Regions from separate parts of the Paenibacillus sp. YSY-4.3 genome, predicted to be linked through region 1. Evidence: riboswitches for the same ligand, from Rfam matches in the RefSeq annotation. Region 1 holds a riboswitch; the other holds the start of a gene.
The links. Region 1 has a riboswitch for ZMP and ZTP ahead of ACYUJT_RS22375 (TIGR01440 family protein). Riboswitches for the same ligand answer to the same signal wherever they lie in the genome.
Positions count from the first base shown of each region.

Region 2: linked by a shared signal. The riboswitch ahead of ACYUJT_RS18870 (DJ-1/PfpI family protein) and the one ahead of ACYUJT_RS22375 (TIGR01440 family protein) in region 1 are both predicted to bind ZMP and ZTP.

Region 1 covers NZ_BAABMC010000009.1:183,664-198,350, forward strand. The annotation lists gene upp (uracil phosphoribosyltransferase) at 1-88, opposite strand, end outside; gene ACYUJT_RS22370 (serine hydroxymethyltransferase) at 372-1,622, opposite strand; gene ACYUJT_RS22375 (TIGR01440 family protein) at 1,678-2,265, opposite strand; ZMP/ZTP riboswitch at 2,395-2,477, opposite strand; gene ACYUJT_RS22380 (arsenate reductase/protein-tyrosine-phosphatase family protein) at 2,542-3,126, opposite strand; gene ACYUJT_RS22385 (manganese efflux pump MntP) at 3,176-3,736, opposite strand; gene ACYUJT_RS22390 (DUF72 domain-containing protein) at 3,841-4,695, opposite strand; gene ACYUJT_RS22395 (L-threonylcarbamoyladenylate synthase) at 4,726-5,949, opposite strand; gene spoIIR (stage II sporulation protein R) at 6,103-6,840, opposite strand; gene ACYUJT_RS22405 (FtsW/RodA/SpoVE family cell cycle protein) at 7,101-8,288, opposite strand; gene prmC (peptide chain release factor N(5)-glutamine methyltransferase) at 8,672-9,571, opposite strand; gene prfA (peptide chain release factor 1) at 9,576-10,643, opposite strand; gene ACYUJT_RS22420 (Cof-type HAD-IIB family hydrolase) at 10,945-11,757, opposite strand; gene ACYUJT_RS22425 (ABC transporter ATP-binding protein) at 11,754-12,878, opposite strand; gene ACYUJT_RS22430 (ABC transporter permease) at 12,875-14,629, opposite strand; gene ACYUJT_RS22435 (ABC transporter substrate-binding protein) at 14,650-14,687, opposite strand, start outside.
Region 2 covers NZ_BAABMC010000006.1:126,509-141,195, reverse strand. The annotation lists gene ACYUJT_RS18910 (NupC/NupG family nucleoside CNT transporter) at 1-1,156, opposite strand, end outside; gene ACYUJT_RS18905 (hypothetical protein) at 1,540-1,854, opposite strand; gene ACYUJT_RS18900 (aspartyl-phosphate phosphatase Spo0E family protein) at 1,885-2,067, opposite strand; gene ACYUJT_RS18895 (formylglycine-generating enzyme family protein) at 2,296-3,162, opposite strand; gene ACYUJT_RS18890 (glycoside hydrolase family 11 protein) at 3,367-4,002, opposite strand; gene ACYUJT_RS18885 (GNAT family N-acetyltransferase) at 4,676-5,599, shown strand; gene ACYUJT_RS18880 (GNAT family N-acetyltransferase) at 5,955-6,524, opposite strand; gene ACYUJT_RS18875 (GNAT family N-acetyltransferase) at 7,021-7,488, opposite strand; gene ACYUJT_RS18870 (DJ-1/PfpI family protein) at 7,534-8,127, opposite strand; ZMP/ZTP riboswitch at 8,185-8,265, opposite strand; gene ACYUJT_RS18865 (ATP-binding cassette domain-containing protein) at 8,847-11,114, opposite strand; gene ACYUJT_RS18860 (tRNA dihydrouridine synthase) at 11,163-12,158, opposite strand; gene nhaC (Na+/H+ antiporter NhaC) at 12,441-13,817, shown strand; gene ACYUJT_RS18850 (sensor domain-containing protein) at 13,897-14,687, opposite strand, start outside.

The DNA of each region.
Region 1 (14,687 bases):
GAAAGTCCTTCGTGTTCGTTTGCATGTCTCGAATAAAAGTCAGTTTGTGTTGAATCAAAGGGTGATCACATACCACCAATTTTCCCATATTTGTCCCTCCGGTTTATAGCTGAATCTTCTTAGGATGACGATCCTTTACATCAAATGATGCACAAATCCTGTTTATTATATCACTGTCTTTTTCCGATTGCTACGAACTGTATCAACATGACTTCCGCCTTGCTTCGAATGGCCTACATAAAGATCCTATAACGACTTATTCCCTATGTAGATAGCCCCCATGTTTCTAGAAAAAAAGGGCGCCCCTCACCTTAAGGTTTCGGGACGCCCATTGTCATTCTAGTATCAGCTTACGGCTTCTTCAGCCCAAATTATTCGTAACGCAGTTCAGGATACAGCGGGAATTGATCCGTTAGCGCACTAACCTGCTTACGGGCTTGATCCAAGACAGATTCATCCTTGGAATTTTTAAGAACGTTAGCAATAATTTGTCCGATCGTTTTCATCGCCGCTTCATCCATGCCACGGGAAGTAGCTGCAGGCGTACCAATCCGAATGCCGCTAGTAACGAACGGGCTGGTCGGATCGAAAGGAATGGCGTTTTTATTCACGGTAATGCCGATGGAATCAAGCAAATGTTCCGCGTCCTTGCCCGTGATATTCAGGCTGCGGGTATCGATCAGCATCAGATGGTTGTCCGTACCGCCGGACACCAGGTTGAGGCCTTCGCCAACAAGTGTTTCAGCCAATACTTTCGCGTTTTTGACGACGTTCTCTGCATAAGTCTTGAACGATGGCTGTAGAGCCTCTCCCAAGGCAACCGCTTTGGAAGCAATCACATGCATAAGCGGTCCGCCTTGCGTACCCGGGAATACCGCTTTATCGATCGCTGCTGCCCATGGCTTGCGGCAAAGAATCATGCCGCCGCGCGGACCACGAAGCGTCTTGTGCGTCGTTGTTGTAACGAAATGCGCATGAGGAACTGGATTTGGATGCAGGCCAGCAGCAACCAGACCCGCGATATGGGCCATATCTACCATAAAGAGCGCGCCTACATCATTGGCGATGGAAGCCATTTTTTCAAAATCAATAATACGCGGATAAGCGCTGGCTCCAGCTACAATCAGGCGAGGGCGGTGTTTGAAAGCCGCTTTGCGCACTTCATCATAGTCGATAAGGAAAGTATCTTCCTGTACGCCGTAAGCTACAAAGTTATACATCAGACCGGAGGCATTAACCGGGCTTCCGTGCGTCAAGTGACCGCCATGGGCCAGGTTCATGCCAAGAACTGTATCACCAGGCTTTAGTGCAGCCAGATATACAGCAAGGTTCGCTTGAGCGCCGGAGTGCGGCTGAACATTGGCATGCTCTGCTCCGAACAATTCCTTAGCACGGTCACGGGCGATATCCTCTACGATATCCACGTGTTCACAGCCGCCGTAAAAACGCTTGCCCGGGTATCCCTCCGCATATTTGTTCGTCAACACTGAACCCATCGCTTCGATCACCGCTTCGCTGACAATGTTCTCGGAAGCAATCAGCTCGATGTTGTTCCGTTGGCGCTTAAGCTCCAGATTCATCGCTTCCAGTACTGCAGGGTCTTGTTTTTTCAAATGATCCATTGTCCAAAATCCTCCTTATATTAAAAAATGATAAACTGTGAAGACACTTCAAACATCAATCGCACAGATGCGAATCCTGCACCTCTGGCAGCTTGTAGACCGCTCGTTCCCCGCCGATCAGTTTCGGCCGCGTCCAGGCTGCGGTCACCCTAGCCTGCCCGATATACCGCCGCGCAGGGCGATAAGGAACAGCCACATGCTTCAGATGCATGCCGATCAGCGTCTCGCCGACATCTAGGCCAGCATGAGCCTGAATGCTCTCCGCCAGGCAAGGCTGTTTCAGCTGGCGATATGCCGCAGCTGCCATCGAGCCCCCCGCCTTCGGGACAGGCACTGCCGCAACTTCGGTTAAACCCAGCCGCTCCAGCATAGACCGCTCCATAACCAGCGCCCGGTTCAAATGCTCGCAGCATTGGAAGGCTAGCTCAAAGCCATGCTTGCTCTGCACATCGGCAAATCCGGCATACAATTCTGCGGCTATATTCTCTGCGCCAGCCGTACCGATCCGCTGGCCCGCCACCTCGCTTGTGCTAGCTCCGATGACGATCAGATGCCCGGAACCGAGGGAAGCTGCTGAGACCAGTTCTTCCAACACCTCGGCCGCTTGCTCGCGAAGCGATTGCTCCGTTAGTTCTCTATCCATTATCGTATCCACCCTTCATAGACAAGCTTGCCTATATTATACCTAATAACAACGAGGGATAGTGACGGCGGCGGGTGCATTGAATTGTCTGAAATGACGAAAAAGAGCATGACGCAGCAGATGCGTCGTGCTCTTTGCCCAGGCGACCGGCCGTATATTCCGATGCTCCATTGTGGTTTGATCCACTATCGTCGCCAGTTACATCGGATCCATTTCCATTCCACTTAAGAATAGTACATGCGCGTCACAATTGCAACCCGCTTTTTTGCCTTTTCATTAACGAAAACGCTCTCTCTCGAGCTTCGTAATGAGCTTCTCCAAGGCGGCGCTGATCTCTTGGGCCGTAAGGTCATAATCCTGACGGCTGCCTCCGAACGGATCGGAAATGTCATATCGCGGCATCCGCTGCAGCAGTTCGCGAATCCGCTGCTCCTTGGCCTGTTCCAAAGCTTGTCCCAGTGCGCGGCTCAGCTCGAGATCAGCGATCAGCCGGCTCAGCTCGGCCTGCTCAGCCAGAACAACCTCATCTTCCTCTACATATTCCTTCAACGTATAAATTTTATCCGCCTTCTCGGGGAAAGCAGCTATCGCCTGCTGCTTATGCCCCCCAGTCAGCGTAAGTATGATATCTGCCCATTCGATCAATTGAGCATGAAGCGGGGTGGACGTGATCTGGTCATAAATGCCCAAATCCTTCAGCACGCCCTCGGCATGCCGGGAAATCGGCAGCCCCGCCACAGCAGCAACGCCCGCCGAAGCAACCTCCGCATCTATCCCCCGCTCCCGCGCCAGCTTGCGGAATATTCCTTCCGCCATCGGGCTGCGGCAAGTATTGCCGGTGCATACAAACAATATTCGCAAGCCTGTTCACCTCCAGCTTATATCCGGTTGTATCTTATGTGACATTGTATCAAAAGATGAAAATTAGTCCAAACGCAAGCAATATGGCGCCGCCCGCCGCTTCCCCGTATTCCCCCAACCGGTCACCTACGCCCCGGCCAAGCAGCAAGCCCAGGATCGACATAATTCCGCCGAATACAGCGAAAGCAATGACCGTCAGCAGCAGGTCGCTATGGAACATGCCCAGGGATACGCCTACAGAGAACGAATCCACGCTTACACTCAGGGAAAACAGCAATATTCCAAAAAAAGAACGGTAATCCACAATCCGCTCATTGCCGCCAAAAAGAGAGCTCCATATCATATGCCCCCCAAGAAGCACAAGCAGACTGCCGGATACGTACTTCGACAAGCCTCCCAGCAGTTCCCCTGCGTATTGCCCGGCTACGATGCCCAGCAGCGGCATCAAGAAGTGAAACAAAGCAACCAGAAAGCTGATCCGGAACATTTCCATGCTCCTTACACCGCGCATGCCTATTCCGATTCCCAGGGAAAAGGCGTCCATTCCCAAAGCCGCGGCCATCAAAGCAATCGTTAACAGTTCACCCAGCCGCTCGTATACTATAGCCATAACGCCACACTCCCATGTCCGAGGTTGTTTTAGTACAACCATATGCGAACCTGGGATGGTTCATGACAAGCTTTTGACCGGTACGCTGCAACTTATCCCTCCGGTTACTCGCCGAACAAATCAAGCTGGGAAGGCGGCAGCTCCGCTGGCTCCATCCCGAGGATCTCCATCATCTCCCGGGCGTTCGAAGCCGCATCTCCACCGGAATTATTATTAAAAATCATGCATATTTCCTTTGCGCCCCTCGACTCCAGCTCGCGAAGCTTGTCTCGCCATTCCGTCAATTCCTCCCGATTATAGCGATATAAATAGCGGATCTCCCGCCAATTGGGCGCACCGCTTTGCGTCCAGCCGGCGGCATTTCTGCCGTGCAGCCGGACGATCGTCAACCGTTCGTCCGTCGGCTCAAGCACTGTCGGTACCGAGCCCTGGCCCACCTGAGGCTCGTCGCACACGATATGAATCCAGCCTTCCTCGCGCATAAAGTCCAGCGTCCGCTCACGCATGCCTGGAGCAAACCAGCTCTGATGCCTGAACTCCAAAGCCAGCGGAAGACGCCCCATCCATTTCCTTACCGCCCGTAGCTGCCGGACATGGTCGGGATTGCAGTCGAACCAGGGCGGAAACTGGAACATGACCGCGCGAAGGCGGCCAGACTCTACGACAGGAGCGATCGAATCCAAATAAGCCTGGAACATGGCTCCCGGCCCCTCAAACGGGACCTTTCCCCGGGTGTGCCCGGTCATTCCTTGATATGCCTTGAGAATAAAACTGAACGAAGGCGGTGTCATCTCCAGCCAGCGGGAGTACGTATCCCTGCCCAAAACGGCGTAGAACGAGCTGTCGACTTCCACGACAGGAAAATGACGGGCATATAGTCCCAGCTTCTGCCTTGATGGCGTTCCGGGAGAATATAAGTCGTCATGATCCCCCCATCCGGTAAGCCCGATGGATATCATACGGCAGCACCGCCTTTCTACAGTAAGCCTTTATACATCTATTACGTCATGTCCCGCCGCTTTAAGCAGGCGGTTCATGACGGCGGCGCCGAGGCCGTCCTCGGGACAAGCCTCGGCCAGCATGTAAGTGACGCCGCGCTCATCGAAGCGGCGGAGCGCGCCGTAGAGACGATGCGCAGCCGTCTCTAGCGCGTTAACGCTGCCGAGCGAGAGCACGCAGTCGGCGCGAAAGTAAGGGAGGTGCTCATCGAATGCGAGCACTCCCGTCACTTCCCCGCGCCGCGCGGCCGCCTCGAGCTCGGCGGCGATCCGGGCCGCCACAGCTTCGGGGGCGGCCCCGCGCACGATGCGCAGCGTTCCGCGCGGCGCATAGTGCGTGTACTTCATTCCCGGCGACTTCGGTGCCGGGATGTCCTGGATCCCGTCCGCCTTCTGCAGGGCCGGGTCCAGGCTCACGCCGCCCGGCGCGATGCGGGCGAGCTGCTCGGCCGTGATCCCGCCAGGGCGGAGCACGGTGACCGTGCCGTCTGGGCCGGCCTCCACCACCGTCGACTCCACGCCCACCCCCGTGGGCCCACCGTCGACGATGCCGTCGATCGCCCCGGCCAAATCCTCGCCCACATGCTGTGCCAGCGTAGGGCTCGGCCGCCCCGACCGGTTGGCGCTGGGCGCCGCCACCGGACACCCCGCTGCGGCAATCAGCCGCAGCGCCACATCGTGGGCCGGCATGCGCACGGCCACGGTGGACAGTCCCGCCGTCACGCGCGGCGAGACGGCGCCGGGGGCCGCCGGCAGCACCAGCGTCAGCGGCCCCGGCCAATAAGCCTCCATGAGCGCGCGCGCCGTCTCGTTCACCTCCGTGACGAGACCGTCCAGTTGCTTCATGTCGGCGATATGCACGATCAGCGGATTGTCGGATGGCCGCCCTTTGGCGGCAAAGATCGACTCCACCGCCGCCGTGCTCCGGGCGTCTGCGCCGAGGCCGTACACTGTCTCGGTCGGAAAGGCGACCGTTCCTCCCGACGCCAGCACCGCCGCCGCCTCTACAATTGCCTTATCGCTGCCCGCTCCTTTGACATCCCACCAGCGCGTCCGATCCCCTTCCGCTGCTTTCGTACCTTGCTGCCCAATCCCCTGCCCCTGATCCCGCTCTCCGGACCACTCAGCTCGCTTTGCCTGCTTGGCAACTTCGCCCCGCGGCTCCGCTATTTCAATTTCCTTTATCGGTTGTTTGACCTCATCGTAGTCGTTCATATCGTATCCACTCTAACTTTCATCTATAGTCGTTAATAATTATACCCTAACATGGACAACGCAAAAAGCTTGTCCCGCCCCGCAACCCTATCTGCCCGGTTACACGCTTGGCTCGACAAGCCCTCCACATTTTTTGAAACATTTGAAAATCGCTTATTTAAACAAACCGACAATCCAGTCCCACAGTCCCGACAGCATATCCCACAGAAAAAAACGAACCTCTGCTTTCTCCTGCTGTACCTGTACATGCGCCTGTACTGCCCCACCGCTGTCGACGGAACCTTGAGCACCGGCTGAATCCGATGTGCCTACAACTGCCTTATTTCCAGCCGCGGCGGCATTTTGAATGTCAGCATCAACCTCGCCCCCGCTCTTCGCCAGCGCTTCACCACTGCCAGCATCTACGAAGCATAGCGGCGGAAACAGCACGCACCACCAATTCTTGCCCTCGCCTTTTCCCAAGGTCACGCGCAGTGCCTCGTAATCACCCGCCGGGTAAACAGCTCCGCCGTACATTTTCGTTGGAAAAGGGACGACCCCAAGCTCCACTGTATAAGCATAGGTTTTGCCGCTTTTTTCAAGCGTGCGCTTTACCGTATCTTCAACTAAATCCAGGTTACTTTGAATGATTCGCCGAGCATCCGCAAGGCTGACGGGAGCTTCTAGCTGCTGAACCCATCCATTCATCTGCTCGACGATCGCATCGCGAACCTGCCGTTTCACCACCTGGTCGCCCGGCCGATCTGAGTTGGCCAGAATCCGCAGCCGGATCGATTCATCCGGTATGGAGCCGCCAAGAGCGGCGGCATCGCTTTTTTGTCCTTCCCACGACATAAATAAGATCATTAAACTGCAAATAATAAGTGCAATACTACGGAATTGCTGTCTCATCGCCGCTTCCCCCTCTACGAAACTACTGATGTCTATCAGTATGTCCGTTTAAGAGAAACGTAAACCTATCATTTGCCACTATGGAGCTTTAATTCTATCAATCCAGTCTATCAATCGGGTCTATCGATATGTCTTATCGTAGTCTGTCGATCCAGCCTACGAATTAACCGAGACTAACAAGCCTATCTATCCCCGCCACCACCACGTGTTTGACCACCGTCAAAAGGCGCCTGGCACCATGCGCCTCGTGCGGCGGCGATTTACTGCTGCGATCTCATCGAAGCGTACCGCGAAGCGGTCAAGGGCTGGTCCTCTTCCGCCTCCTTGCCGTGAATCATAATGCTCATCGCTACCCCAATGCTGGCCATATTGATCATTAATGACGTTCCCCCATAACTGATAAAGGGCAAGGTAATTCCCGTCAGCGGCATCAGGCCGATGAACATCCCGATATTCTCGAAAATCTGGTACAGCAGCATCGCCACGATGCCGACGATGAGCAGCGGCCCAGAGCGATCCCGGCAATCCAGCGATATCAGGATCAGCCTATGAATCAAGACAAAATATAGCAGCAGCAAAACGGAGCAGCCAATAAAACCAAATTCCTCGGCAATGACGACAAAGATCGAATCGGAATACGTTAGAGGCACTAGCTCAGCCTGGACGTTGCCGCCCTGCATGAACCCTTCTCCCGTCATTCCGCCGGTAGCAATGGCCAGCTTGGCATTTTTCGTATGATAGATCGCCTTGTCCGTGGCCATTTCCGGCATCAGCCAAGGATCGATCCGTTCGATCCAGTGTTCCCGGCCGATATTTTCGAAGAAAGCATAGACATGATCATAATATATTTTGTAGGCACTGATTCCTCCGATGAGCGAGCCGCCAAAAATCGCCAAGGCAATCAGTGCATGCGTATACTTAATATTTCCGATCCAGAGCATCCCCGCCAAAATTACAATATAGCTCAGCGCATTCCCTAAGTCATTCTGAGCCATCACCGCGGCAAACGGAATGAAGGTAAATAAGCAAATCGGCACGACATCCCGCCAGAAGAGCAATCCCGCTTTCCGCTTGCGTACGAGCAGAAACCCCAGGAAAATAACGAGGATCAGCTTAAAAAACTCCGCCGGTTGAAAGCTGATTCCGCCAGGCAGCGTCATCCAGCCTGTCGCGTTATGATACGTGTTCCCAATGAACATGACCACGACCAGCAGACATAATCCGAACAAATAAATATATATCGCATTCTTGATCAGTAGCCGGAAATCAAGAAATGACACAAGAAAGAACACGCTAAAACCCAAAATGTAATATTTCAGCATTTGAAGATGATACCCGCTGTACTTCGTGCCTGAGGTTGCGCTGTAAAGGACCGCGATACTGATCCCCATGAGGATAAGCAAAATAAATACGATCGTGAAGTCAATTTTTTTAAGCTTGTTAAGCATTTGCCGTCCTCCTGCTCCAAACGATGAATGTGCAATAACCGCTACTTCATTTATTGTAAGTAAAAGTCAGGTTAAAGTCTATCTGACAGCCTCAGAAAAGATTCCCCGAAAATAACCTTTGTCTGCTGACAGCCCCGTTCGAATAGGTTCAGCCTTCAGCATGCTGCTAGAAAAAAATCCCCGGACAGAGCGCGGGTTTACTCCGCCGCCTCGTCCAGGGAAGCCGTTGCTGCGATACTCACCATTGTTACGATGCTGACCAGTGTCACGCACTCGGTGTCACGATGTTCACCAGTGTCACAAAACTCAGCGTCGCCACGATGCTCATCCTTATCATTCCCGGCGTAGATCTGTGAGCCGCCAGATCAACTGCAGCATAGTCACTACGAATCAGCGAACCGCAAGCCCAGTACATGCCGGTCAATTCCGGCCAAATCCGGAACGGTCACGATTTCCTGCCAATACCCGGCGGCGCGCAGCATGTCAGCTACGTCGCCGGCCTGCCCCATGCCCAGCTCGAAGCCGATCAGACGGGGAGGCTGTGGAAGCAGCGCAAGCTGCGCCATCATCTCGCGGTATGGCGCCAGACCGTCCGGGCCTCCGTCGAGCGCGGTGCGCGGCTCATAGTCGCGCACCTCTGGCTGGAGGCCCGCGATCACATCCGCCGGAATGTACGGCGGATTGGACACCACGATGTCCAGCGGCTCGCCCGCAAACGGCTCAAGCAGGTTCCCCTGCTTGAACGCCACGTCCAGGCCGAGCCGCCGGACATTGCCCTGCGCCACCGCCAGCGCGTCCGGCGAGATATCGCTCGCCGCCACGCGCCAGTTCGGGCGCAGGTGCTTCAAGGCAGCGGCAATCGCGCCGCTGCCTGTGCCGATGTCGGCGGCGTACAGCGCGCCGCCGGCCTGCAAGCGATCGGCTTGCTGCACGATCGCCTCCACGAGCAGCTCCGTCTCTGGGCGGGGAATCAGCACTGACGGCGTGACCTGAAAGGTCAAGCCATAGAATTCCTGCTCCCCGATAATGTACTGCGCTGGCTCGCCCGCCGCTTTGCGGCGGATCACTTCCTCCCACGCTTCCTTCATCTCGCGCGGGAACGGATCACGCAGCGCCGCCAAATAAGCGGCGCCCTCCAGGCCGAGCACATGCCGGATCAGCAGCTCGGCATTGGAATCCGGCTCCTGCACGCCCGCCGCCGTTAAAAAAGAAGAAGCCTCTCTACGGGCTTCCGAAATATTGTGCTTGTCAGATAGGGTATAACTTACGCCGTCTCTGTTCAAAGCGTTATTCTCCTTTATCCATCATTTCAGCTTGCTCTGCCAAAGTCAGCGCAGATACAAACTCTTCGATATCCCCGTTCATCACATAGTCCAGCTTATGAACGGTCAAGCCGATCCGGTGGTCAGTTACCCGGCTCTGCGGGTAATTGTAAGTCCGAATCCGCTCACTGCGGTCTCCCGTACCTACTTTACTTTTCCGCTCGCCAGCGTACTTCGCCTCTTCCTCTTGGCGCATCATGTCGGAAATCCGGGCCCGCAGCACCTGCAGCGCCTTCTCCTTATTGGAGTTCTGCGATTTGCCGTCCTGGCATGTCGCCACGATCCCCGTCGGGATATGCGTTACCCGCACCGCCGACTTCGTCGTGTTAACGGACTGTCCGCCAGCACCGCTGGAGCAGAACGTATCGACGCGGATATCCTTGTCGAGAATCTCAATGTCCACTTCCTCAGCCTCCGGCATAACCGCTACCGTTGAGGTGGAAGTATGAATCCGTCCGCCTGACTCCGTCGCCGGGATACGCTGCACGCGATGCGCGCCGCTCTCGTATTTCATTTTGCTGTAAGCGCCGCGGCCGTTAATCATGAAAATAATTTCCTTGAAGCCCCCGAGATCGCTCTCGTTGACGTCCATAACATCCACTTTCCAGCCTTGATTATCGGCAAAACGCGTATACATGCGGTACAAGTCGGCAGCAAACAAAGCCGCTTCATCCCCTCCGGCCGCGCCGCGGATTTCCACGATAACGTTCTTGTCATCGTTCGGGTCTTTAGGTAAAAGGAGAATGCGAATATGCTCCTCCAGCTCCTGCTGGCGGGAGGACAGCTCCTCGATTTCCATCTTGACCATTTCGCGCATTTCATCGTCCAGCTTCTCGGCCTGCATGGCTTTCGCCGCCTCAAGCTCTTCGATGACTTTCTTATATTCGGTATAAGCCTCATAAGCAGGCTGCAAATCCGATTGTTCCTTGGAATAATCCCTTAGTTTCTTCGTGTCATTCGCTACATCCGGATCGCAGAGCAATTCGCTCAGCTTCTCGTAGCGGTCAGCCAAAGATTGAAGTCGATCTAACAAGGGAAGCCACCTCTCTTTACATGGAAGTTTCCTGAAAATAGCCGTCCCTCAACGTTCAACACATCAAGAGCAAACGACTGTTTATTATACCACAACTTCCAGCTTCTGAACAGACCCTCCCATCGCCCACGTTTCCCAGCTCCGCCACTTCTTTACATTATAAATCCAGCCCTTGCATTTACCAAAATCCCTCCGCCGCATCGCTAACCACTGACCAGCAGTTATTCAGCAATGGTCCAGCCGCCGCCGATCATCCACGAATCGCGCTCGCCCGGTCGAAACCAGCCCGCGCTTACGTTATTCACGACAGCAGCCCCACCATTTGCAGCCCGCGAGCGATTCCATGCCGGTCTACATCCGCCGTCACATATTTTGCAGCTTGCTTAACGCAGTCCGGCGCATTCCCCATCGCAATGCCGTGTCCCACATACTGCAGCATCTCTAAATCGTTCAGATTGTCGCCGAACGCGTAGGCTTCCTGCGGCTCGAAGCCCAGCCTGCGAATGAGTTGGGCGATGCCGCTCGCTTTCGAGCCTCCGCCCGGGAGCACGTCCAGTGAGAAGGGATGCCAGCGCACAAAGCTGAGCCCCGAAAACTTTTCCCGGTACTGCCGATCCTCCGGCTCCTTGCAGAATAGCATCGTCTGATAGATGGAACGCCCTCGGAAGTATTCGGGGTCGCATGGAGGATGAGCATATTCCAGCGAGGCAATACATTCTTCGACATAGGGGTGATGCGTCATGCTGCTCCGCATTGAGTCTGCATTTAAGTACACCAACGCATGTCCGTTTACCGCAGCGAACTGTGACAATTCATCCAGATCTTCTTTCCGGAACGGATTCGTATAGATGCGCTCCCCCCTCATTACGACATACTGGCCGTTAAAGCCGACGTAGGAATCAATCCCCAGTTCTTCGGCTACTCGCTGCAGCATAAATGGGGAGCGGCCTGTCGCCAGCGCAACCTCGTGGCCAAGGCCCTGCAAGGCCTGAATGGCTTCCTTCGCTGAACCGGGCAGCTGCTTGTGATGATCCAACAAAGTGCCGTCAATATCGAAGAACACGATTGCCCGGCGGCCTGCCACTGGTGCATTCAGGGCCGTCACTTTACTCACCACCCTGACGTAGCCTGAAGCACAGCTGCATCAGAAGCTGAACTCAAGCCTGTGCTAGAAGAAGCATCCAAAGAAGCGTTCGACGCTACGCCGGGAATATGCAGCGCAACCTGGTCATGGAGCTTAAAGGCAGCCGGAGAGATCACTTCCCATTGCTGACCTGCTGCGCGGACATCATAATTGAACTCTTTCCCTTGAAACTGGACATTCACAATTTCCCCATACAGCCCGCCGGCGCGGGCCGGCTCGAGCCGGAATTGATCGGGCCGCACCGGGTACAGTCCCTGCGACTTGAAGCAGTCCGCGACCGCATCCCCAGGCCAAAACGTCGAAGGGTCCGCGCCGAGCGGCATAAAGCGGTTGCCGCTCCAGCTTCCCTGTATTAAATTCGCCTTGGATACGAAACGGGCAACAAATTCAGTCTGCGGGCGCAAATAAATTTCCTGCGGCGTGCCAACCTGCTCGATTCGCCCATCCTTCATGACGACGATCCGGTCGGCCATGGACAAGGCTTCTCCCTGGTCATGCGTCACATAAACGATCGCGGAGCCCGTCTCGCGATGCACGGACTGGATTTCCCGCCGCATGTCCATCCGCAGCATCGCGTCCAGACTGCTTAGCGGTTCGTCCATCAACAGCAGCGTCGGCTGGGGAGCGATTGCTCGGGCAATGGCGACCCGCTGCTTCTGGCCGCCGGACAGCTCGTGCGGCATCCGCTTAGCAAGCTGCTCGAGCCCCACAAGCCGGAGCACCTCGTTAATCCGCTCGTCCTCCCGCTCGCGGATCGCCCGCGGCGTCTCCTTATGCGTCCGAATCGGAAACCGGACATGCTCATAAATATTCATATGCGGCCAGAGGGCAAAATTCTGGAACACCATACCGATTCGTCTTTTTTCCGGGGGAAGACTGGATCGGGCGGAAGCTACGACGCTGCCACCTATGTTAATCTCCCCGGAGGTCGGCTGTTCAAAGCCCGCGAGCATGCGCAGCAGAGTAGTTTTGCCGCAGCCCGAGGGACCTAGGATCGCTACGAATTCACCATCCGCAATGTTTAAGTCGATGGATTGCAGAGCCTGAAAGCTCCCGAATGTCTTACTCACCTGTTTTAATTGAATGGTCATGATTGCACCCCTTTTCGGAAAGTAAATTTCTGAAGAAGTCCCAGCAATCCCGCGCCCGCGAAAATCAGGAATACGATGAGGCTGGATAGAGCCGTGGAATAAAGGGTGTTCCCGGCCTGTTCAAACCCGAAAATCGTCACTCCGATGGTCTGGGAACCAGAAGAGTAGAGCAGCGCCGAGACCGTTAATTCGGTCAGCGCCGTCAGAAAGACGAGCAGCGCTCCGCTAAGCAGCCCTGGCAGCAGCATCGGCAGCAGGATTTTCCGCCAGCGCCGCCAGGCTCCGGCCCCCGAAATACGTGCCGCTTCTTCCATGGAGGCGTCGACCTGCGCAAACGCGGTCACCCCCGCCCGAATTTGCAAAATGAGGAACCGGCAGACATAAGCGATAAATAAAATCGTTGTCGTCCCGTAAATGCCCGGATTCCAGCCCGGGATCGGCTCCATCCATACAAGAATCATGGACAAGGCAAAGACGATGCCCGGTAGCGTATAAGGGACAGAGATCGCCAGCTCCGCCAGACGATTGATTTTTGAAGGTCTGCGCACCCGGAAATAGGCAAACAAGGTGCCAATGATCAGGCAGACGATCAAGGTTGTGACGGAGAGCAGCAGGCTGTTCAGAATCGACTTCCAGGTGGACGGATTATCCAGCAGAATGTAGCGGTAATTACTTAGGGTCAAGTTGCTGAACCCCTTGCCTCCATAGGATTTTTTAAGTGAAAGGGTAATCATTGAAAACAACGGGATGATCGTGATGAACATAAGACCGCCCCATAGAATCGGATTGACCCAATAGCGGTGCTTGCCGAGCGAACAGCGCGGCTCCTCATCGGCCCGCAGGGAATCCGCCTGTTTGCTTTTGCGAACGGACAGCCACTGCAGCAGCGTGCCTACTACTGCGATCAAGCCGAGGATGACGGACAAGGAAGCCCCCCGCCCAAAAGCGGACGGTCCGAAGCCTATGATCTCCTCATAAATAAGCGTGCTTAGTACGCTGATGTTGACTGGCGTCCCGAGAAAGGCGGGGATTCCGAAGTTATCCAGGGAGGCGAGGAAGACGAGCAGCCCGCCTGCGGTGACGCCTGGCAATGCCAGAGGCATGGTGATCCGGGCAAAGGATTTCCATTTTCCGGCACCGCCTGTGCTCGCGGCCCATTCTAGATCCCGGGGGATTTTTCTCAGCACGTTGACCGTAAATAAATACACGAGCGGAAAATGATGAATGCCCATGACAAATATGATGCCGCCCACGCTATACATGCTCCAAGGCTTGGCCCCCGGACTGAACCACTGCAGCAGAACAGCCATCCATCCCTGCGGGCTCATAAAAGACGACCAGGATAGAGTTAGGACATAGGAGGGCAGCACGAAGCAAAGCAGCATCAGGAGATGCAGCAACTTTTTGTGCGCTAAATCGGTGTAGGCCATCAGCCAGGCCGCAGTCATGCCCAGTAAGACGGACAGCAAGGTTGAACCGGTAACGATCACGAAGGTATGCCTCATCGTTCTCCAGAATCGTTCCTGCTGCAGCAACTCCGCATAATAATTAAGAGAAAAACCCTGCTCTCCTTGTACACTAAGCAGCACAAGCTTGACGATCGGCAAAACGAAGAAGAAGAATGTCGCAATGATCCCCACAGCAGTGGCCATATTCCGGCCCGTTGAGGTAACGCCGGGAAGAGAAAAGGGGAAACCCCTCTTCTCCCTACTTGCCCTCAGCTCTGCACCGGGAGTATTGATATCCGTCATAAGCTGCATGCCACCTTTTTTTAGTTACCGAATAGTTCCGTAAATTTCTTCTTATCCG
Region 2 (14,687 bases), on a different contig from region 1:
CGCTGACCAACGTGGCCCCGTACAGCAAGCGAATGCCGAAGCGGGCGACTGTATTCCCCTGCTCTTCATGCAGCCCCTTCACAGCCCCGGAAATGATGCCGATCGACGAAAAGTTCGCGAACGAGACCAAGAAGACGGATACGATACCAATCGTTCGTGCAGATAATGCACCTTCCTTCGTCATGGTCGACAGATCAAGCATCGCCACGAATTCATTGGCCACCATTTTCGTTGCCATGATGTTGCCGGCTTCGACGGCTTCCTTCCAAGGCACACCCATAAGGAATGCGAACGGTGAAAAAATATAACCCAAAATTTGCTGGAACGTAATACCGAACAAACTCCCGAACAAGCCGTTAATTAAGGCAATTAGGGCGACAAAGCCGATTAGCATCGCGGCGACCGTAATCGCCACCCTGAACCCGTCCATAATATATTCGCCCAACATCTCGAAGAAGGATTGCTTACGCTCTTTCTGAACCTCAAGAATGTCCTCTTCCTTCGATACCCTATACGGATTCAGAATCGATGCGATAATAAAACCGCCAAACAGGTTCAATACAAGCGCCGTGACGACATATCTCGGCTCGATCATCGTCATGTACGCCCCAACTATGGACATGGAGACCGTCGACATAGCGGAAGCGCACAGCGTATACAGACGACGCTCCGGCAACATCCCAATCTGCTTCTTCACAGAAATAAATACTTCAGATTGCCCCAAAATCGCGGAAGCAACCGCATTATACGATTCCAGCTTGCCCATGCCGTTCACGTAGCTAAGCGCAAGTCCGATATATCTAATGATAAACGGTAAGATCCTCAGATATTGCAAAATGCCTATCAACGCTGAAATAACCACAATCGGCATCAGAACCATCAGAAAAAACTGCGAGGTCGTGCCCTCATTCATGATTCCGCCAAATACAAAATTAACCCCTTCTGCCGCGTAGGCCAGCAGCGCTTCGAACACAGAAGTAAATCCCCGGATCAATGTCTCGCCCAGCGTCGTGTTCAACAATAAAAACGCCAGGACAATCTGTAAAATAATCATTTGCGCCAGCGGCCGATAGCGGATACGGCTCCGGTCATTACTCGCAAAATAGGTCATTGCGAATACGGCCAGCAATCCGGCAATAGCAATTATATATTTCATCTCAAGTCCCTCCTTGCTCTGCTTCTGAGCCCTTCCTATATGCTTTGCATTTTCAACGCGATTAATGGCACATCGTTATTATTAGCTTGTCCATTCCATCTATATTCGATCAGGTTTGAAAAAATTTCACAAATTTGCCTATGACTCCGCAGCTAAGGCCTCGCCAATCCGGCGGAGTCCATGTCTTTTATAATATGCCTATCCGTAACGATAAATAACATTACCCTTCCCCCTACCTTCTCAGACAGTTTTAATGTCAAAACATAAAGTGGATAATACATTGATTGTTTTTCAATGAAAAAGTATATAAAAAAGAACGCCAAGTTAAAGGCGCTCCCTAAATTTCATTATATGTCCGCACAGTTTGCTCTCTGTATCGGATGTTACCCTCCTAGCATTGTCTTCGGTTTGTCGGTAGCGGAAATAGGATCGTCTAACAATGCAAAAGCAAGCTGTACTCCGTCTCTCAGCCCCTGTATATATAAGTGCTCATTTTCTACTCCCCGTTTGAAGTGATGCTTGTCTTCCCAATTCATAAACCCCGGAATCTTCGTTCGATCCACACCAGAAAACATAGCCTCAAGGGCCGATCTTTCCTCGGAACGTAGCTTGCACAGCTCAGGATGACGTTCAATTTGAGTCATAACCTGCTCCAGCTTTTCCTGAATCGCATTTTGAAACCATGACGGCAAATCCACCGTTGATTAACCCCCTCTAAATATTTGAGCTTATCTTGAACGCCGTTTAAATCCAGCCCTTTTGTGCATCTTGACAATCAGCTCATCCACTCTTCGGCTTTGATCTTGCAGCGCATCGTTTTCGTGCAGCGGAATTCCATCCGCCAAAGATTCGTTCCCTAGTTGATTTAACTTTTGTTTTTCCATTTCAAATAATTTAATCCACTCTTTCATCCATTCATCTCCTTATTTAAATCAAGACGATGATTATAACAGTTTGTGCGAACCCTTAGTTCTTATTATGGAGGAGTTTATAGTTGATTTTAATGAGTTTTAGGGGTATTTTTTTAGCTAGTTTTAAGGGTATGTTCTATAATATTTCCGAATAAAATCTAAAGACGCTCAGATCCGACCGCCGAGCGTCTTTATTATTTTACCGATATCAACATATGTTCTTCTCACTTACTCGCTGCGAACTACGCGGAAACCTTGATCCGGGCCAAAGCCATTGGCCTCAAACTTGCCTCGAAAAGATATCTCGTTGTTCCTGACGTCGCCAATCCAACCGCCGCCCTTCACGACCCGGAAAGCACCGCCGCTTATACTACTATCCAAGTCTTCCCCATACCAGTCCCAGCACCATTCTCTTACATTACCTGACATATCGTAAAGTCCTAGCTCGTTAGGTTTCTGGGCACCGACGGATTTTGTTGTATTACGGTTGCTTTCGATTTTAGGCCAGTTCCAATCTCCGGATAAGTATTTCTCCCCAGCATTCCTCCAATACCATGCAACCTCATCTGCGTCATTGTTTCCGCTGTAGGTGTAGCCCTTGCTCTCCTGGCCGCCACTTGCAGCGTATTCCCACTCGGCTTCGGTCGGCAATCGGTATCCATTAGCTCCCTCATTAATCGTTACTGTCCATTTTAAATTATCGTGCTCGCTCTCATTATTCCGATCTTTCTTATTTTTGTTTATATTGTAGTACGGCTTTAAGCCTTCTTTGATACTGCGTTGATTACAGTACTCGACAGCGTCATACCAGCTTATCGTCTCTACCGGCAAATCATCGCCTCGGAATCCCGAGGGATTGCTTCCCATAACCTCCATCCACTCTTTTTGAGTTACCTCATATTTACCGATATAAAAGTTCGATATAGTTACACTTTTTCCGTAATAGTTAGAGTTTTTGTTCATCATCGTCCCACCCTGGACGAACACAAGGTTTTCGTTCTTTACAGGCATTGCGCTTTGTACAGGCTTTTCCTGCGAACAAGCGCTGACAACAAATATATTGGCCATTAATAGTAATATTAATAATTTTCTCATGGATATATCTCCTTCAGAGTACGTATGTTAATTCTTGAAAGATCATATTTCAGCAGTACATAGGTAAGTATCCTGTATTGGAAATATATAAGGCCGCCGGTTGGTGTGACCGGCGGGCCTTAGCATTATTCAATGATAAGAAGACTTTCTCAATATTCTGGAAGTTTGGCGCTTACTAGTTTTTGATTTGTTACCACACTGCTATTACCACACCGTTACGTTAGAGCTTCCGCTGCTTTGATAGCCTTCTGTCGCTAGCACCTGGTAAGACCAGTTGCTTCCCAGATTCATTCCGTATTTCTTCCATGCGTTAACATGGTTGCTAAACGTGATAGCAACGTTGCTTCCAGTCGGTCTCTTCGACTGTCTTACACTCCAGAACTGCTGGAAGGTTTGCGTGCCATCGATGGAAGGTGCGTTGTATCGCATAGACGTGTATACGTCATATGTGCCTCCATCGCTAGTCACGGTACCTTTATACGTTCCGGTAGGTCGATAAGTCCCCCAACTATCCACAACGTAGTATTCGATAAGCGAGTTTCTTGTCCATCCATACAACGTCAAGTAGCCATTGCCAGACGGCGCCCAGACACCGGCATTGTAGTTGATTACCCTATTTGCTGACCCCGTATTCCAGCCTTTGCCGACAACAAAATTCCCGGTGTTCGACCATGTCACACTGTAATTACCGCCGGATCCATTGACCGCATTTACTGTTCCGCCGCCATCGGTCCAATTTTGCCAATAGTCCGTCGCTGCATTTGAAATTGCTGCAAACATCCCGAAACTCATGGAAGCCGCAAGAACTGCCGTCAATACTTTCTTCTTGAACTTAAACATCATACCTACCTCCCAATATATTTTTTGTCACTACTTACCTACACACTACTTGTCCGTTGTTTTTCCTTGCTGCACATAACTTAACTGTGCCCAATATTCTGCTAAACTTCTTTCTATCACCTCCTGACTAGTAAATTATAGAATGTAAGCGTATACATAACTATTACGAAATTAAAGGTTTATCCTTGCTTTTTTTACATATTTTTGGGTGTGTAGGGAGGTAGGTTATTATGGGGAACCCCTGTAGTAACTCTATAACGCAAAAAAAGCCGCCCCATATAGGGCGGCATTGCTATTATACTTGATTACGATTCGGTTCTTTGAGTTCAATCCCAATCCCACTATAAGCTTAGAAATAAGAAGTAATCCCATGCACCAGCTTGTTTCTCATTACTAGGAATAAATCTAGCGCCATTTTCACCTCGGATTCGATATCAAAAGCTTCTTGCATTGCAGAGAACAGTCCCCCTAATGTCTTCTTCTCCCAGCCTTTGAAACAATGCAACTGCGTTTGAACAATATTACATACAGATGGAGAAAATAATTATAGTTATAAATTATCTTTGATAGTTATTGAAGGTATGTTACCGTGGATGGTAATAAAATCCAAGGGGAACTCGCATATCTAGCCCATTAAACTGCGAAGTCCCCCTACTCTGAGAGGGGTATTATTTTGAGCCAATCATCAACAGAAACTTTCATTCGTAACTTCGAAAATAGAGACATGCCTTTGCTTGGCGAGTTGTACCAATCAGTAATAGTAAAAGAAAATGCAATATTTTGGTGGATAGGGGACGAAGATAATTGGGGAAATGTTTACTGTGCATTTGAAGATGGGAAAATGGTTGCCAAGGGGCAAGTTAGCATTATTAACGTTGTACCTCCCGGTCGTTCAAAAGAGAACAATCACTCCATATACGTCAATCTTAAAACTATTCCCGAAAGAGAAAATGACATTGTTTTACTCGACAATGTCTATCAGTATCTTTTCATAAGAGCAAATCAATTAAAGGAAACATTGCCTAAAGAATATGGAACAATGCTTTGTGTTGGTAACGATTCAGCGGAAACAGCAAACAATCAGTTTTTTATTCAAAAAGGATACCTTCATCTGAATAGTTTGTATCGTATGAATCGAGATTTGAATGAACCGATTCCTGAGTTAAAGCCACAAGAAGAGTTTCAATTCTCATACTGGAAGATGGAGACATCTGACGAAGAAAAGGATTACCTTGATATAGATGCTGAAATTTGGCCTGACACCCCAATAGGTCTTAATCGGCTATCTGAAAACAAAAATAACAAGCTATGGACGTCCATGATCATATGTCAATCAGACACTATTATTGGCGGACTGATGACATGGCAAGAAGCAGAGCACGGTGTAATAGAGGATGTTTTTGTCCGCGAACCATGGAGAAAACGCGGCATTGCCAAGTATTTACTTACACAAGCTCTGAAATATCTCAAAGCTAATCAGTTGCAATCCGCTAGCCTCATGGTTTTAACAACAAATAAATCCGCCTTGGCTTTATACGAATCGGTTGGCTTCTGCGCGGATAAAGAAGAAGTAAGGTACTTTACAGAGCTAAATTAGGCGACACAAAAAGAGGGGTTGGAGTTCTAGGCCCCTCTTCTCCAGCGAGGATATCACGCACCCTGTTCGATTGTACTCCCCTTCCTATAACCACCTACTCGGAAAACATGGGTTCTCACCGTCCACGTCCAGAAAAAATAGATTATTCTGCTAGATACGCTCATTTTTCGTTGCTCTTGTGGATATGTATTCGATATTTCGATCATAATAAGCCTAATTACCGCTAAGTGATCGAATAAATATGAATTTTCATATATATTTACCGATTTTCTCTTCCTGAGCGAGTTTATATATCAATATTCGAATAGAATAAGCTGCACTATGAACGATTTCCTATTGTGCAGTCCTCTTTTCATCATTTCACATATTCTTCTTTTAAAATACTGTATATTTCTAAATCGACAATTCCCTTTCCTGCCCATAATGCAGCTTGTCTAAGCATTCCTTCTTTGATGAAGCCGTTTTTCAATAGTACCTTCTTAGAATTTTCATTGAGAGGCATCACTTCTGCCTGAACTCTGTTGACGTTGACTTCCACGAACAAGAAATTGAGCAAAATTTTCACCGCTTCCGAAGCGATACCTTTTCCCCAATGGGATTCAGCTAAAAAGTAGCCAATCGTCACCATGTTCACTTTTTGATTAAAGTCGGCAGCTTCAATTATTCCAAGCAAACGATCCGGTTGAGGATTGGCGAATATCCCCCACTTCACCCTTGACCTTTTATTATAATCTCTCTCAAAATGGCCAATCATATTTTTTACAGTCTTTTTATTGTGTTTGGGTAGAATGCCGCAGTAATTAAACACCTTGTCATTGTCATAGATTTCAAATACTTCGTCTAAATGATCATCTTCAATCTTTTTCAACATGAAACCATCTGATTTCAGGTTAGGAAACTGTTCAAAAACTGCTTCTATGTTCATTCCGTCACCGCTCCATGTATTCTTTTTTTATTGAAAGTCTTTAAACTCCAGCTCATCCCCAGTCCACAATGCCTATTGGGGTCCCAATAATAATCACGTTCCTTCCATACGGTTCATCCTAGTTTATCCCAAGCAACACGAGTATCCTAACAGCTTCCGACATGTCTATGTACGCCACTTCATGTTCATGGAAGTTGCTTAGTAGTTATCCTATTTTCTTTCTATTGTAACCCTGCAGAGAAGATAACTCTTCTTGCTTATTGCTGAAGTGTAATGAGAAATTGCTATTTTCCATAGGCTATTTCTATTATCCAATTACAATTGCAACTGGAGTCACCGACTATAGACGCCAGCCAATATATCTAAACTACCAAAATTATACACCAAAGATGGAAAGTATAGATTATATTTTAATTCCCGAACCCTTCTGCTTAGACTTAAAAAAGCACAACCCCATTGGATTGTGCTGAACTCGTATCCCAAATGCTTGTTATATTTAGCGAACCAATGTCTTTACGAATGTAACTCTATGGTAATCAGAAATAAAGAAATCCTTTTCGTAGTTAACCATATCAAAACCAATATTTTGATAGAACGATAAGGTTGTTCCGTTGTCCACATGACCCAAAGTATAAAGCATAACCTCATTACTGCCTAAATCCGTAATTTTATTGCATATTGTATGGATTAATTGTTGTCCGATTCCTTGTCGTTGATAGCCCTTCTTCACAGCCACTCCGACGATTTCAAAACGACCTGCATCCTCATGATATATATAACCTGCATGACCTATAACTTTATCTTTACCGTCAACGGCTACATAATAACCATCATTCTGAGTTTCTTCCTTCGATTTTAAAAATTTCGACCAACGTGCAGGGTATTTCTCAATAATGAACTTAGGAAACTGTAGAGGATGACCTGCCATAATTTCTTCAACATCAGTTTGGTCTTTTTGTTCCAACGATCGAATATGCACCTTTAAGTTCCCCCAAATATCCAATTATCTTTAAACAATATGGTCTGAATCTAATTTACCTGATGGATAGTACGGATAATCCATCTTCTCTTGAACTTGTCGAACCACTTCCTCGTTTGTGAGCGATTCAATGACATACAGTCCCAGGTCAATTGAAGCGGATACTCCGCCGCCTGTAAAGATGTTTCCATCCCGTACAAAACGCTCCTTAACAACTTCGGAGCAATAAGGGGCCAATAGCTCGTAAGCAGATGGGTTCGTTGTTGCTTTTTTGCCATTTAGAAATCCTGCCGCCCCCAGAATCAAAGCCCCCGTACAAACGGACACTTTGTATTCTACATCTCGGGCAGTCTGAATCCATGATATAAAATCCGTATCATATCTTAGTTGCCTTGTAGATAACCCTCCGGGGATAAATATCAAATCATAGCCTGATAGGTCAGGGGAAACATGATTTACTTTTACAGTTAATCCTCGGTCATCTTTAATTTCTTCCTTATTCGAACAAAAATCCCATGTCACATTTTCTTTAGTTTGCAGAATCCCCATCCATGTTACTGCTTCATAAAAACCGACAAAATCAAGTGTGGTCATCTTGTCAAACAGAATAAAAGCCATTTTCATCATTACGCACCTGACCTTTCATCATGAAATAAAAAAAGCATCTGGTCTACAGACCAAATACTTTGCCCAGGCGTACGGCTTATGATCATATGTGCTCCCTCGTGGTACCCCACGTTTACGCCAGTCACACATACCAATTAATTCCTACTCAATATATATCAAATATTTCTGAATGTTACAACAGTAATTTCCAAGTGTGATTTTTTTGACTGCTCCGATACTTTTTAATATTAAATGAATTATGATACGTTTCACGGCTTTGGAGCTAGAACAATATTGCACTATCCCCACAACTAGACAATAAAGAAAGAGGGTCATGCACCGTGGGCGATTGCACTCCCCTCCCTATGACCTGTTAATTCACTCTGGAAACATGATTTCCATCCCCTCTGATTCTTGTCCAACTAGATCACATTCTGCTGACCGTGCGTGACCTTGTTGCGCTCCTAAGAGTGTATTCGATATTTCGAGTATAATAAGCCGAATTACGGTTAAATGAGCCAATATATATGAATTTTCATATACATATACAGCTTTTCTCTTCCTGGGCGAGTTTATATATGAAAATTCGAATAGAATAAGGTACACAACAAACGACTCCCTACTGTCCCTGGCTTAATCGCATCTTATATGCGGGCATCAGTAAGCATCCGCCCAGGAAGTTGAAAGTTATGGCTGTTCACCTGCGGGCAAAGCTCATGTTCATCAAAGCAGGATAATTAGTTGGAGGTCAACTTTAACCATTTCGCTGTCAATGTTTTTGCATGCAACATCTCTTCTGGTATTCCTTCGAATATAATATGTCCCCCTTGTTTCCCTCCTCCTGGACCCAGTTCGATGACCCAGTCGCTCGCCGCTATAAAATCTAGATTATGTTCGATGATGATCACGGAATTGCCTCTGTTTACAAGCGTTTGAAATACGTCTAGAAGTTTTCCATTATCTTTCGTGTGCAGTCCTAAGGATGGCTCGTCCAATAGGTAGATCTGGCCTTCTTTTTGCAAGTGGCTGGCAAGTTTCAGACGTTGGATTTCCCCTCCGCTTAGCGAGCTTGTCGTCTGTCCTAAGGTTAGATACCCTAATCCTACGTCTCTTAGCGTATTCACTCTTTTTATGATCTTTGGCATCTGAAAGTAGGTCATAGCCTCATCGATCGTTAAACCTAAAATTTCTACAATATTTTTATCTTGATATCGATATGACAGTGCCTCGTCTGAATATCTCGTACCGGCACATGCTTCACAAGGGATCGTCACCGGATCTGCAAATGCAACGTCTGGCGTGATCACTCCTTTTCCTTCGCAGACAGGACATGCTCCTAAGGAATTAAAGCTGAATAAACCGGCTGGTCGTCCTGTTTCCTTCGAAAATATGGAGCGAATATCATCCATGATTCCCATATAGGTAGCTAGTGTCGAACGGCTAGAAATTCCTATACTACCTTGCCCTACCATGATCGTTTCTGGATAACTTTCCGCGAATGCTTCCAGCATTAAGGAGCTTTTACCTGATCCAGATACTCCACATATAGCGACCAAGACATTTTTAGGAATGTTTACGCTTATATTTTTTAAGTTATTGTGACTTGCATTTTTTATTGTAAAATGACCTTTTATATCTCTTGGATTTTTGTTTATGTTTAGGCTGTAATTTAGGATGGTAGCAGCGGGAGAGTTTTTTAGTCCTTCTAATTCCCCTTGATAGATCACTTCTCCTCCATGTACACCTGCTCCTGGTCCCATCTCTATGATTTCATCTGCTGCTTTAATTACGGATAGATCGTGCTCAATGACGATTACAGTATTATGTTGTTCTTTAAGACTTTGCAGCATCTGTATTAACATGTCCACTTCTTCTGGATGAAGTCCTGCACTCGGTTCGTCGAATATGTATGTGATATTGTTCAGACTGCTCCCTAAATGTCGAGCGATTTTTACTCTTTGCGCTTCGCCGCCGGACAGAGTGCCCATTTTTCTGGAAAGGCTCAAATAACCTAATCCCATGTCTACTAGTTGTTGGATCAGTGGAATCGCTTGGAGTGCGATCGATGCTCCCATAGGTCCCTTGATGTTCTTTAGTTCCTCAAGTAATTCTGTCAGCTCTAATTGGTCGTATTCTGCTATATTTAAACCTTTTATTTTACATTCCAACACCTTTGGGTTCAGGCCAGAACCTTGGCAGGTTGGGCACAATGCATGTGTGGATACAGCCAAGACGTCATCTTGGGACACTTCTTTTAACTTTGTGACATCTCTATTAATATAAAGCCGCATAAATCTGGGCAATAGCCCGTCCCACTCATGAGGTTGAGGTCCGTTCTTCGTGTGAAACGGTGCGAAGACTTTTTCGCCTTCCGGGGGACCGTATAATAGCAGGCGGAGTTCTTCTTCGGAGTAGTCCTTAATGGGTTTATCCGGATCGAACAATCCGCCGGTCATCATCCATCTGCCTTGCCAACCGGAAGGTGATAATGGCTTAAATTTCACGGCATAATCTCGAAGCGACTTATCGTAATCGATCATCTTATTGATGTCGGGTGTAATGACCTCCCCGAATCCACCACATTGCGGACATCTGCCAAAGGAGCTTTGACTTGAAAAATCACTAGCAGAGCCTATGGCTGGCTCTCCTATTCTTGAGAACAAAAGTCTAATCAATGGATGGATATCCATAAAGGTGCCGACGGTTGAGCGTGAATTGCCCCCTATAGGCCTTTGTTCCACAACTACAACCGGGCTTAAGTTTTGCATCAGATCGGCTTGAGGTCTTTCATACCTTGGCATTTGATTTCTGACATAGAGGGGATAGTTCAAGGTCATTTGTCTTCTGCTTTCCGTTGCTAATGTATCAAATACAACAGAACTCTTGCCTGAGCCTGACAGACCCGTAAATACGGTGATTTTTTCTTTTGGAATGTTTAAATCTATATTTTTCAGATTATTTTCTTTAAGCCCTCTTAAAATGATCTCATCTTTTATTTCTGACATTTTACCATCCCTTCTATGCCGTATATATTTCACCCATTGTCCTTCTGATCAGTATGAACCTCCACATTCTTTTTCAAAGTTATCAAGCAGTGCCCGCACTTCATCCGTTGACTTGGTGCTCATCATTTGATGCCTTAATTCACTAGCCCCGCGAAAGCCCTTGACATATACTTTGAAGAAACGCTGAAGCCCTGACATGGCACGTGGCAGCTCTTCGATATATTGATCATGAAGATCCAAATGCAGCTTTAGAAGGTCCAGGTATTCTTTCGGGCTATGCTCTTTGGGTTCTTTTTCAAAAGCGAACGGATTGCTGAATATTCCCCGCCCAATCATAACGCCATCTACACCGTATTGCTCCGCAAGCTTCAGCCCTGTTTCACGGTCAGGAATATCTCCGTTAATGGTTAGAAGGGTATTGGGTGCTACTTCATCGCGTAATGCTTTAATTTCCGGAATCAGCTCCCAATGCGCATCCACTTGGCTCATTTCTTTCCTTGTTCGCAAATGAATAGAAAGGTTCGCAATATCCTGTTTTAATATATGCGTTAGCCACTCACGCCACTCGTCTACCTCCTCGAATCCAAGCCTTGTTTTCACACTTACAGGCAGTCCTCCCGCTTTTGCTGCTTGGATAATTTCTGCGGCAACATCAGGGCGAAGAATAAGGCCGCTGCCCTTCCCTCTCGATGCCACATTTGGAACAGGGCAGCCCATATTGATGTCTATGCCTTTAAACCCCATCTCTGCCATCCCGATACTCATTTGACGGAAATATTCGGGCTTATCTCCCCAAATATGTGCAACCATAGGCTGTTCATCTTCTGTAAATATCAAACGTCCACGCACACTTTTGTGCCCATCTGGGTGACAATAACTCTCCGTGTTTGCAAACTCTGTAAAAAAAACATCAGGTCTGCCTGCTTTACTCACCACATGACGAAACACTACATCGGTCACATCTTCCATTGGAGCAAGCACAAAAAAGGGTCGTGGTAAATCACGCCAAAAGTTATTTATCAAATCAAATTCAAATCCTTTCATTATATAGAAACGACATCAAACTCTCGTCCATTATTCTTAAGTATACTGTTCCACATCTTTTACACTTATAACATGCCTCATCACTTATGATCAACCAGAAGTGCTCAGGGATACATTATGGAATGTATTTTTTAACATTGACTCGATCTCAGCTTATCGTTTATAGTACCTACGTGCTTCAATGCGAAAAAGCCCAAAAGCATAAAAGTAAAAAGGCGATAAAAGGCGGATGGGGACACATATCTTCAACCGCTAACCTCATTTATAAGGAGCTCCAGCATCATGGACCGACGGCTTAGTTTTTTACAAAGTATTAGTCTTATCGTTTTCATTCTTGCATTTCTGTTTGTTTCGATCTTTATATTCAAGGCAGAGCCTCATATCCCGCTTCTGGGCGCAACGATCGGCACTGCCGCCATATTACACTTATACGGATTTTCCTGGAGGAAGCTTGAATCCTCTATCATTCAAGGCATACAATCCGCGATTATGCCGATCTTGATTCTTTCGCTTATTGGAATATTAATTGCCGTTTGGATGATGAGCGGAACCGTGCCGACCATACTGTATTATGGACTGGATTATATTGAACCGCATTATTTTGCAGTGAGCGCGTTATATGTCACCATCATTGTATCGATGTTCACCGGCAGCTCGTTCACCACAGTCAGCACGGTCGGTGTCGCCTTGATGGGAATTGCCATGACAACGGGAATTTCACTTCCTCTGGCAGCGGGGGCAATTGTCTCAGGCGCCTGTTTTGGGGATAAAATGTCTCCGCTGTCCGATACGACGAATTTTGCACCTGCAGTAGCCGGGATCTCTTTATATACACATATTCGTAATATGATGTATACAACGGTGCCCGCGTTAATTTTCACAACGATATTATTTCTTCTGATCCCGACAACCGGGTCTATTGATTTGAGCTCTATTCAGTCCATCAAGGAATCATTGCAAAGGGGGTTTCATCTTCACTGGTTAACGCTGCTGTCACCCCTTGCGGTCATTGCATGTTCCGCAAAGCGTATACCGATCCTTCCCACATTAATAGTAGGCATTGTTACTGGACTTTTGATAACGGCATTTGTTCAACAGCAAACCTCGATAGGTAGCTGGTTCAGTGTGATGCAGGGCGGTTACAAGAGTACCATCATGAATGAGACTGTAGCTGAGATCGTGAACCGAGGCGGCCTGCAATCGATGATGTGGTCGGTGTCCCTGATCCTGATTGCTTTATCATTAGGCGGATTGCTGCAGCACTGTGGAGTCATCGAAGCCTTGTTCCGTAAATGGATTGAGCCACTAAAACGGCGCAGCAGCATTGTTCTTATGACGGGCGCATCATCGATCGCCGTTAACGGCATGACAGGGGAGCAGTATTTATCCATTCTGCTGCCGGGCCAAATGTTTAAGGATGAGTATACCCGTAGACAAATTCCGGCCAAAACCCTGTCACGAACCCTGGAGGATTGCGGAACACTCGTCAACCCTCTGATTCCATGGGGCGTCAGCGGAGCTTTTTTCGCTGCGACCCTTGGAGTTCCGGTTCTTGAATATGCCCCATTCGCTGCATTCCTGTGGTTAAGTCCGATATTCACTTTCGGCTTTGCCTTGATTCCGCAATTACAGCGGAACTCGCTGGGAACAAGTAAGTGATACCAATGAACTGCCCCTGCTGGAGTAGAATAAAAGAAAGAGGGTGCTTAATCACAAGCCCCTCTTTCTTTTTATTGATTTAAAGCTCTCTATAGGCTGGCTGCATGAACTCCGGAGTGGGTTGATCCACCGGGTGTTCAAAATATTGCAACTGAACTGATGCTTGTGTTTGATCTTGCAAAGGCATTGCCGGCTGTGTTCTTTGATAGGGCTCATCTACAAACATGATTCTGCGCTGAACTTGCATGAGCCCATTCACAACGCGAAGCGCGATCCAAAAAAGTACAACTCCCACGCCTACGTAAAACATATATTGCTGATTATAGGTCCAATCGATATGAAAATAACTGAACAAACTATTTTCCAAAATATCAAGCTGCATTTCATTCATCAAAATGATATGCACGACGGGAAGGGCTATAAATCCAAGCCCTAGTGAAATCACAGTTATCATAATGACAAAGAATACAATGCCTGTTACAAATCTCATGGTTACGAGCAGCAGATTTCGAATAAATAACCCACCGTCAAAACCTCTCACCATTCGCATAAACCAGTTCTGCCCAGCATTAGACTGTGGATTGTAGGTATACGAAGCAGGAGCAGCCGGTAAACCTAAAATTTGTCTAATTATGCTTTGTTCAAAACTCACAATCCCATCCAACAGCTTGGCTACTCCAAAAAATAAGGGTATCCCGATAAATAGGGGAATCAAAGCAATTGAAAGAGCGAGCCCCGTTATCGCTACTGTAAAATAGATAATTCCTAAAGGGAGAGATAGCAATAAATAGAGGATCGTTGCATAGGTTTTTGGATTAAAAAGCACCCAATTCACTTTACCTGTCGGCGTTTTGGCATTCACTTCAGTTG